2 regions of the Lactococcus sp. S47 genome follow, and region 2 is predicted to be linked to the other one. Evidence: riboswitches for the same ligand, from Rfam matches in the RefSeq annotation. Region 2 holds a riboswitch; the other holds the start of a gene.
The links. Region 2 has a riboswitch for FMN ahead of IAE52_RS02075 (ECF transporter S component). Riboswitches for the same ligand answer to the same signal wherever they lie in the genome.
Positions count from the first base shown of each region.

Region 1: it holds a riboswitch for FMN, as region 2 does, so the genes downstream of both, ribD (bifunctional diaminohydroxyphosphoribosylaminopyrimidine deaminase/5-amino-6-(5-phosphoribosylamino)uracil reductase RibD) here and IAE52_RS02075 (ECF transporter S component) in region 2, are expected to answer to the same signal.

Region 1 is NZ_JACVUB010000001.1:154,989-159,746, forward strand. It holds gene parC (DNA topoisomerase IV subunit A) at 1-1,597, shown strand, start outside; gene IAE52_RS00735 (magnesium transporter CorA family protein) at 1,623-2,528, opposite strand; FMN riboswitch at 2,699-2,815, shown strand; gene ribD (bifunctional diaminohydroxyphosphoribosylaminopyrimidine deaminase/5-amino-6-(5-phosphoribosylamino)uracil reductase RibD) at 2,997-4,085, shown strand; gene ribE (riboflavin synthase) at 4,085-4,735, shown strand; gene ribA (GTP cyclohydrolase II) at 4,744-4,758, shown strand, end outside.
Region 2 is NZ_JACVUB010000001.1:444,658-449,415, forward strand. It holds gene IAE52_RS02070 (ABC transporter ATP-binding protein) at 1-593, opposite strand, end outside; gene IAE52_RS02075 (ECF transporter S component) at 742-1,362, opposite strand; FMN riboswitch at 1,477-1,613, opposite strand; gene IAE52_RS02080 (pseudouridine synthase) at 1,711-2,430, opposite strand; gene scpB (SMC-Scp complex subunit ScpB) at 2,417-2,983, opposite strand; gene IAE52_RS02090 (segregation/condensation protein A) at 2,976-3,704, opposite strand; gene xerD (site-specific tyrosine recombinase XerD) at 3,734-4,450, opposite strand; gene cbpB (cyclic-di-AMP-binding protein CbpB) at 4,428-4,758, opposite strand, start outside.

The DNA.
Region 1 (4,758 bases), 290 kb from region 2:
TGAAGGGCTTCGGATTGCAATTGAATTAAAGAAAGAAGCTGATAGCCAGCTTGTTTTGAATTACTTGTTTAAAAATACTGATTTACAAGTGAATTATAACTTCAACATGGTTGCAATTGATAATATGACTCCTGTTCAAACCGGTGTCTTACAAATGCTCCGTTCTTATGTCAAACACCGTGAAGATGTTATCGTTAAACGTTCACAATTTGATTTAAATAAAGCAGAAAAAAGACTTCATATTGTTGAAGGTCTGATTCGCATGGTTTCTATTTTAGACGAAGTGGTCGCAACGATTCGTGCATCAGAAAATAAAGCAGATGCCAAAGAAAATATCAAAGTTTCATTTGGATTTACCGAAGAGCAAGCCGAAGCCATTGTCACTTTACAACTTTATCGTTTGACCAACACCGATATTGTCACTCTACAAAATGAACAAGCTGAATTAGAGCAAAAAATTCTCGAACTTAAAGCGATTATTAACGATGAACGTACCTTGTTTAATTTAATGAAACGCGAACTTCGTGAAGTTAAGAAAAAATTTGCCAAACCACGCCGTAGCGAATTACAAGATGAAGTTCAAACCATTGAAATTGAAGCGAGCGAATTGATTGTGGCAGAGGATACTGTAGTTTCAGTAACGCGTTCAGGTTACATCAAACGTACTTCACCACGTTCATTTGCTTCCTCAGCACTTGAAGAAATTGGTAAACGTGATGATGACGAGCTTCTTTATTATGCCAATGCTAAAACAACTCAACATCTCTTACTTTTCACAAATCTTGGCAATGTCATTTATCGCCCAATCCATGAACTTTCTGATATTCGTTGGAAAGATATTGGTGAGCATCTATCTCAAAGTCTCTCTAATTTCTCAGCTGATGAGAAAGTAATTTTTGTTCAGATTGTGGATGAATTTGCTGGTGAAAATCTAGTTGTTGTCACAAGAAATGGACAAATAAAACAAATTGAACGTGAAAGTTTCTCCCCTTGGCGGACCTATCGTTCAAAATCTACTCCATGTGCTAAACTTAAAGGAGAAGATGATGAAATTGTTCTAATCACTCCAGTTCAATTTGCAGACCTCATGCTTATTTCTGAAAATGGTTATGCCCTTCGCTTTAATCTTGATGACGTTCCGGTTTTGGGTGCTAGAGCTGCAGGAGTCAAGGCCATGAATCTTAAAAATGGCGATAAAATTAAGTCCGCCTTCTTTGTTAACTCAAATAGTTGGTACCTTTTGACTCAACGGGCATTTATCAAACGTGTTAAGACGGATGATATTCCGGCCACCTCACGTGCTAACCGTGGCCTTCAAGTACTACGAACCTTGAAGACAAATAATCATACTGTCTTTGCAGCCGGTTTAATCAATTCGACTGCTGATTTATCAGCATTGACCGAAGAATTAGATTTGTTCAGTCAAGCTAAAGCACCAGCGACAAAAGAAACTGATGAACAAGTATTAGAAGTTATCAGTGAGACTGGCAAGAAATACGATATCAATTTGTGCGATTTATCATTATCAGATCGAACAAGCAATGGACATCCAATTGCTGATGATCTTGAAAAAATTGCAAGCGTAAAAATAAAATAAAAAAAATCAGCTTTGGCTGATTTTTTTATTGTCTTCGACCAATAATATAACGAAAAAGTGCCGCATAAAGTAGCCAAAGAATAATACAAGCTCCAATAATCCAAACCCAAGCATCTTTTTGGTTAGTAAGTGGAAGTGGTACATTCATTCCAAAAAAACCGGTGATGACTGCTAATCCTGCCAAAAGTACAGAAACAATTGTCAAAGTCGTCATATTATCATTCAAATTATTATTAAGGACATTATTATAAGTCCCTGCTAATTGTTCAAGAATTTGAGCATTAAGGTGTGTCATACTGGCAAGCTGCTGTGCTTCGATAATTGCATCTTCAAGCTGCTCTTTTTCAGTTTCATTGAACTGTCTGTAAATACTTTTAGTTTTAAGTTGTTCAAGTAGTAGAGTATTTTGGTTGGCACTAGATACAATATACAGCATTCCCGTTTCAATATCAGAAAGGGCCAACAAATTTTTCTTTGTTGTTTTTTCACGCAACTTTTGATTAATTTCTTCTTTTGATTTATCAATTTGTTCTAAGTAAGGAAAGAAAGCCTCTGAAATCAAAAATAAACTGATGAAAAGAAGATGATAAACTGTTTCTGGTTCATTTTGAAAACAATATTTTTTAATTTGATTAATTAAATATTCATTTTCTGGATGATAAAGAGTAATTAATCGATTTTTTTGTGCTACAAAAGTAATGGGAACCGTCTTATAATGAACTTCTGAATTGAGTAAATCCAGACTATTGAAAATCAGTACAAAGTCTTGACTATCAGGGATGAACTCCGTGTGAGGACGTTCATTTTTATCTTCGGCATATTGAAGCGTTTCTAAGTCAATACCATAAGTAGCAAGTTCAGAAGTATTTCTAAGGTCTTCGACATTAAAAGAAAGCCAAGTGAGTTGAGGGTTTATTTTTATTTCTTGCATGATAAGATATCCTATGTTCTAATAGAGCCATTTTAGCAAAATTGTAATTTTTGAGCAAATAAATAGGCGAAAACTATTAATAACTAACTTGAGAAATTGCTATTTTAAAGAATACGTTTTTATTTCTTGACAATCTTTAAATTTAAATGCTATACTTTAGCTACAATTGAATAAATCTTCAGGGCAGGGTGTAATTCCCTACCGGCGGTATAGCCCGCGAGCTGCTTGCAGCATGATTCGGTGAAACTCCGAGGCCGACAGTATAGTCTGGATGAAAGAAGATAATAAAACCATAATACTCTAGTCAGTATTATGTCTATTTAGCCTAAAACTCTGGAGTGAATTTATATAATTCACTCCATTTTTGGTTTTTTGAGCTGCATTTTTGCTCGAAAAAAATAGAAAATTTATCAAAAGACCCTGAAATTTTATTTTAGGGTCTTATTTTTTATTAGAAAGGATGAATAGATGAAAAAAGACGAATACTACATGGATTTAGCAATTGTACTTGCAAAAAAAGGAGGTGGTAATGTCAACCCTAACCCTCAAGTAGGAGCCCTTATTGTCAAAGAAGGGAGAATTATTGGTCAAGGTTATCATGAAAAATATGGGGAAGCTCATGCGGAAATCAATGCTTTTAAGGATTGTAACGAATCTCCCGAAGGATCCACGCTTTATGTGACCTTAGAGCCTTGTGCGCATCAGGGAAAACAACCCCCTTGTTTTGAAGCGATTATAAAAAATAGAATTAAGCGTGTTGTTATCGGGCATTTAGACCCCAATCCCTTGGTTTCAGGAAAAGGAATTAAAGCAATGAAAGAAGCTGGAATTGAAGTTTCTATCAATGTCTTAGAAAAAGAATGTGAAGAATTAAATAAAATTTTCTTTTATTATGTTAGTCAAGGGCTTCCTTATGTCATGATGAAGTATGCAATGACTTTAGACGGAAAAATTGCGACATCAGCAGGTCAATCAAAATGGATTACAGGTGAAATTGCAAGACAGAAAGTACATCAAGACCGTTCACGTTTTATGGCAATTATGATTGGTGTTGAAACGCTTATTTTAGATGATCCACAACTCTCTGTCAGGTTGGAAAATGGAAAAAATCCGATAAGAATCATTTGTGATACTCATTTAAGAAGTCCTTTAGCTTCCAAGATTGTTTCCACAGCTACTGAAATTCCAACGATTATTGCTACAGCTGAGTCTGACCCCAAAAAACAAGCTTCTTTTCTTAAAGGGGGTTGTGAAATTATTTTAGTTTCTTGCCTAGAAGGAAGATTGAATTTGAAAGAATTGACCAAAAAGTTAGGAGAAAAAGGGATTGACAGTATCATCTTGGAAGGTGGAGGGACATTAAATGCTTCGGCATTAAAAGCAGGGATAGTCCAAAAAGTTCAAACTTACATTGCCCCTAAAATATTTGGTGGAAAAGAAGCACCAAGTCCAGTTGAAGGACATGGAATTGAGCACCCCAATCAAGCCTATCTCCTAGAAAGGGCTCAAATAACCTATCTAGGAGAAGATATTTTATTAGAAAGTGAGCTTCTTTAATGTTTACAGGAATAATTGAAGAAATAGGGAAAGTGAGTCGCCTGCAAAAAAGAGAAAAATCCTTCAAAATTAGTATCCGTGCTTCCTTGATTTTAGAGGATATGAAACTTGGAGATTCTATTTCAACAAATGGTTTATGCCTGACCGTTTCTGAATTTAATCAAAAAGAATTTACGGCTGATATTATGCCTGAAAGTCTAAATCGTTCAAATCTTGGGACCTTAAATGTGGGTGCCAAAGTTAACTTAGAACGAGCGATGTCATTAAATGGCCGATTTGGTGGGCATATTGTGTCAGGGCATATTGATGGAGTTGGCCAGATTTTAGAAGTAAAAAAAGAAGAAAATGCCATCTGGTTTGAAATCAAAACGAGCTTAAATTTAATGAGATATATCGTCGAAAAAGGCTCAATTACGATTGATGGGATTAGTCTTACAGTTGCTCAGGTTAAGTCGAAATCTTTTAGTGTTTCCATTATTCCACATACGCTCAAAGAGACGATAATGGCAGATAAAAAAGTGGGTGATACTGTTAATTTAGAAAATGATATTTTGGGGAAATATATAGAAAAATTATGGGGCGATAGTAGTTCTTCGATGAAAGAATCTTCAGTAACTAAAGAAAAACTATTTAACAACGGATTTTTATAGGAGATAAAATGTTCCAATATAAT
Region 2 (4,758 bases):
TCATTCATTTCAGAGAAGGTTTCTTGGGTATGTTCAAAACTTACATGAATTTTATCCCCTAAAACTTTAGATACTAGCGCGAGTAAAGGCAAAGGAAGGACAGCAATAATTGTCAAACGCCAGTCGATAAATAAGAGCATAGCAATGATTGTCATCCCGCCCGTCATTAAAGAATCTGCCCAAGTCAAAACACCAAGTCCAGCAACACTCTGTATCGCTTGTAGGTCATTTGTCGCATGAGCCATCAAATCGCCAGTCCGATTTCTCTGATAAAAAAGGGTATCCATTCTTAAAAAATGCCTAAAAAGCCGACTACGGATTATTTTTTCCAGTTTAAAGGCTTCACCCCAAATATTTGTAGACCAAAGAAAACGAAAGCCATATTCAACGAGTGCAGTGATCAATAAAATACCAGAAAAACTCAAAATTAAGGGTAAAGTCAGGTTACGCTTAACAATATGGTCAATAATTTTTCCGATAATTAAAGGCGGGATCAAGTGAGTTAAAGAAACAATAAAAAGGGCTAATAGACCAACGCCATAACCTTTTCTCTCTGCCTTAAAAAACCACCATAAATCTTTAAAAATTTTCATACAGTCTATTCCATTTTATTTTATAATATTCTAAATATTAGTATACCATAAAGAAAGCGTTTAAAACAGACTATATGAAGTGAGATTCCCACTTATTTACTATTTAAATAAAAAAAGAAACTTCAAATCAATGAAATTTCTTTTTTTATTAAGCATTATAAAATTTTACGACTTTGTTTTTCTTGAACACTGCAACAATCAAACCAAATACCAGAGCAAAGATGATGTACTGCAAAGCATTAAAAGGTAAAACTACTGTTAAAAGATAAGTTGGATTCAAAGTAACTGATAGAGAACCCATATTAAAAAGATGAGTTGCTCCAACAAAAATCTTATCAACATCGAAGCCAGCAGCTAAACGATAGAGAGGGAGTGCGTAGAAAACATTCAATACCATCATCACAAGAACTGATGCGATGGCTGCTAAAACAACACCAACTGTATAGTTTTTGATTGAGAATTTTTTCTTTGTAAAGAACCAAACAATTGCCATGAAGATTCCCAAAGCAATGAAGTTCATCGGCACACCAATCCAAGTTGATGGCCCTTGATTAAATAGGAGATACCATAAGATAGAGCGAATAAAGAGGATAATAAATCCATCACCCAATCCCAAAGTAAAGACTCCAATAAGTACTGGAATGATTGAGAGTTCAACTTTCATAAAATCAATTCCAGGCAATAGCGGAAACTGCAAAATCGGCAATAATAAGATTGTTGATAATGCAGCAAGCATGGCAATTAATACCATCCGACGTGTTTTAGACATAAAAAAACCTCCAAATATGAGAAAATAATTCTTCAAATTTCGAGGAAGTTGATAGACATTTTTGGTTTGGCTAAAAACAGTAATCCAACCGAAGTTGATTACACTACAAAAATTGTTCATCTTCTTCCATCCAGACTTTACTGTCGCTAGCAGATTCTCACTGCTTCAATCGCCGTAGCGAATCGCGGAGTCATAAGGTCAAAGCCCTATTTACCGCCGGTCCCGAATTACACGGTGCCCTGAAGATATTTTTATTATAGCACAAAAATAGTTTGCTTATCAAGAATAAGATTTGCTTAAGAAATAAAAAAACAACTCTTTATCAGAATTGTCTTTTATAATAATCACTTAATTTCCTTGGGCTGCATTAATCAATTGAGAAACTTCTTTTTTACTCAAACGACGAAATTGTCCTGTTGGAAGTCCATCCAATGTAAGAGTTCCATATTGAATACGACTCAATTTTTGTACTGGAAGTCCTGCAGCCGCAAACATTTTTTTAACTTGATGATTTTGTCCTTCATGGATAGTTAAACTAACAATCGAATGATTTTTTGTTTTCTCTTGTTTGATAATCTCATAACGGGCGGGACTAACTTTTTTACCTTCAATAGTCATACCTAAAGTTAAAGGACGCAAGTTTTCTTTGTTCGCTTGACCTTCTACCTTAGCAACATAGACCTTATCAACGCCATGACGTGGGTGAGTCATCATATTCGTAAACTCACCGTCGTTTGTAAGCAAAAGCAAACCGCTTGTGTCCCAGTCCAAACGTCCCACAGGGTAAATCCGTTCTTTAACTTGAGGCATTAAATCCATTACCGTTTGACGTCCTTTGTCATCGCTAACTGAAGAAATATAGCCTCTTGGTTTATTTAGAAGATAATAAACGGGTTCTTCGTTATAAACTGCTACTCCATTAACTTCAACGATATCTCCAGTTGAAACTTGATAACCCAAGTTTGTCATTGGAACATTATTTACCGTTACTTTTCCCGCTAAAATTAGTTCTTCTGCTTTACGTCTGCTTGCCACACCTGCATGGGCCAAATATTTATTGATTCTCATTTTCTTCACTTTCGTTAAATAAGGTTTGTTCTTCTGCGATAAATCTTGACTCATCTATTTCAGGTAATTCATCTAAATGATTAATCCCAATATAGTCTAAGAAAAATTCAGTTGTTGCATAAAGACTTGGACGTCCTGGTGCTTCAACTTGCCCGACCTTTTCAACCAAATCAAAAGCACGAAGTGTTGAGAGAACACCTGAGGAATTCACTCCGCGGAGCTGATCGATTTCGAGTCGAGTTAAAGGTTGCTTATAAGCAATAATTGATAAAACTTCAAGAGCTGATTTTGACAAGGATTGATTAAGAGGAGTTTTGGCATAGTTTTTAAGAATTTCTGCAAACTCTTCTTTTGTAGCCATACGATATTTACCTGCAGTTTCAATAATCGTTAAAGCAGATTCTTCATCAGAATGATATTTTTCTTTTAAGTAATCAATTTGTTGCTGACAAGCTTGTTTAGACATTTCTGTCAATGCTGACAATTCTGCCAAAGTTAAACCAGCTTCGCCAGATACAAAAAGTAAGAGTTCACAACTTGCTGTCTTATTCACTAGTTTCTTTTCTTTCTAAAATAATTTCTCCGAAAAGCTCTCTTTGAGAAAAAGAAATCTGTTGATTTTTGATTAATTCTAAAAGAGCCATAAAAGTGGTGACGAGTTCATCTTTATTAGTAGAGCTAGAAAATAAATCTGAAAATTTACATATTTTTTGTTCTGTAAATCTAGTACTTAACTCTAAAATCTTATCAGCGATTGTAAATTTCTCAGCTGCTATTTTTGTATTTTCGTCTTGAAAATGTTGTCTTTTCAACTCAAGAATTTTAGTAAAAGCTAGAAATAAATCTAAAGCAGATTTATCCTGCAAAAGTACAGTTTCATCAGTGATAATTTCTGTCTTAGCTTTTGAATAAAAGTGACTACGTTCCTGATGAAGTTCATCTAAATCTTGTGACAACATTTTATATTTCCGATATTCATCAATTTGAGCCAATAAATCATACTCAAGTTGTTCTGTATCTTCAATAAAAGTTTCGGTAACTGTCGGTAAAAGTCTTCTTGATTTAATTAACATCAGTTGACTTGCCATTAACATGTACTCTCCAGCTACTTCCAATTCAAGTTCTTTCATGGTTTGAATATAGATAAGATATTGCTCAATAACTGGTACCAATGGAACTTCAAAAATATCCATTTCATACTGACTTACCAAATGCAATAAAAGGTCGAGAGGACCCTCGAAGTTTTTAATTTTTATATTGATTTCTTTAATCATAGTTTACATAATAAAAATAGTGTAAATTCCTATCTATAATATTTTTCAAGCGTTGTAATAGTTGTTAAACCAAGTAGAGTTGCCAGTTCATAAATTGACTTCCCTGCTTTAACCTGATGCAAGATATACTGTTCTCTAATTTCTTTGGAAGAATAGTTCGTAAATTTTTTCAATTCAGTATAAAGAAATTGACGAGATTTTGCGAATAATTCATCAGCATTATTAATGGCTTTAACTCTTATGGCAAATTTTTCTCTAATTGGTAAAACTCGTTTTATTCCTGCTTTTTCAATCGTGAGATATTTAAAGTTCCAATTAAAATTTTCCCATTTCAATTTTTGTATCTCAGCAAAATTTAAACCAAATTCTAAAATTAATAAGGCTAAAAATTGTCCTGGACAGGTCAAAGGACCATAGAACTCAGGAAATTCCTTAATCATTGGATGATAACTTTGAGCAGTCTGTGATTTTTTTTGAACGACTTGTTTAATTTTAAAGTACTGGTCAACTTTTTGTCTTTGATACAGGAAAAGCAAATATTGATTTGCACTCGAAATCTTCCTTCGCTGTGCTGCTGGCGAAAGATTACTAATTTGAATTTTGTAAAGTTCTAAGTTTTCTGTTGTGAGTGACTTATCTTCAAAGAAAGCCTGCAAAGAAACTAAATCATAATGGTAATTTGAACGAGTATTCTCTGAAAAATTTCTGCTTGCTAAATACTCGTCAATCTCGTTTGGTAATTTCATAATATTTTGTAAAGTCGTGAGCAAAGGCACTAAAGGCCTTTAATATTTCTTGCCTAACAACAATCCCCATAAATTCCTGTCTTTTGACTACTGGGAGAAATGGCTCCTTAATTAATTTGTGCATCATTTCTTCCAAGGTTACTGATGGTCCAACTGTTTGAACATCTTTATTAACTATTTCCGAAATTGATGTATTATGTAATTTTTCAAAAAAGAAATTCTGTTCCATTTCAAATTCAACGATTTCTGTTAAACCCAAAACACCAACATATTCTTTTTTTTCATTTAAAACTGGAACTCGTGAATAC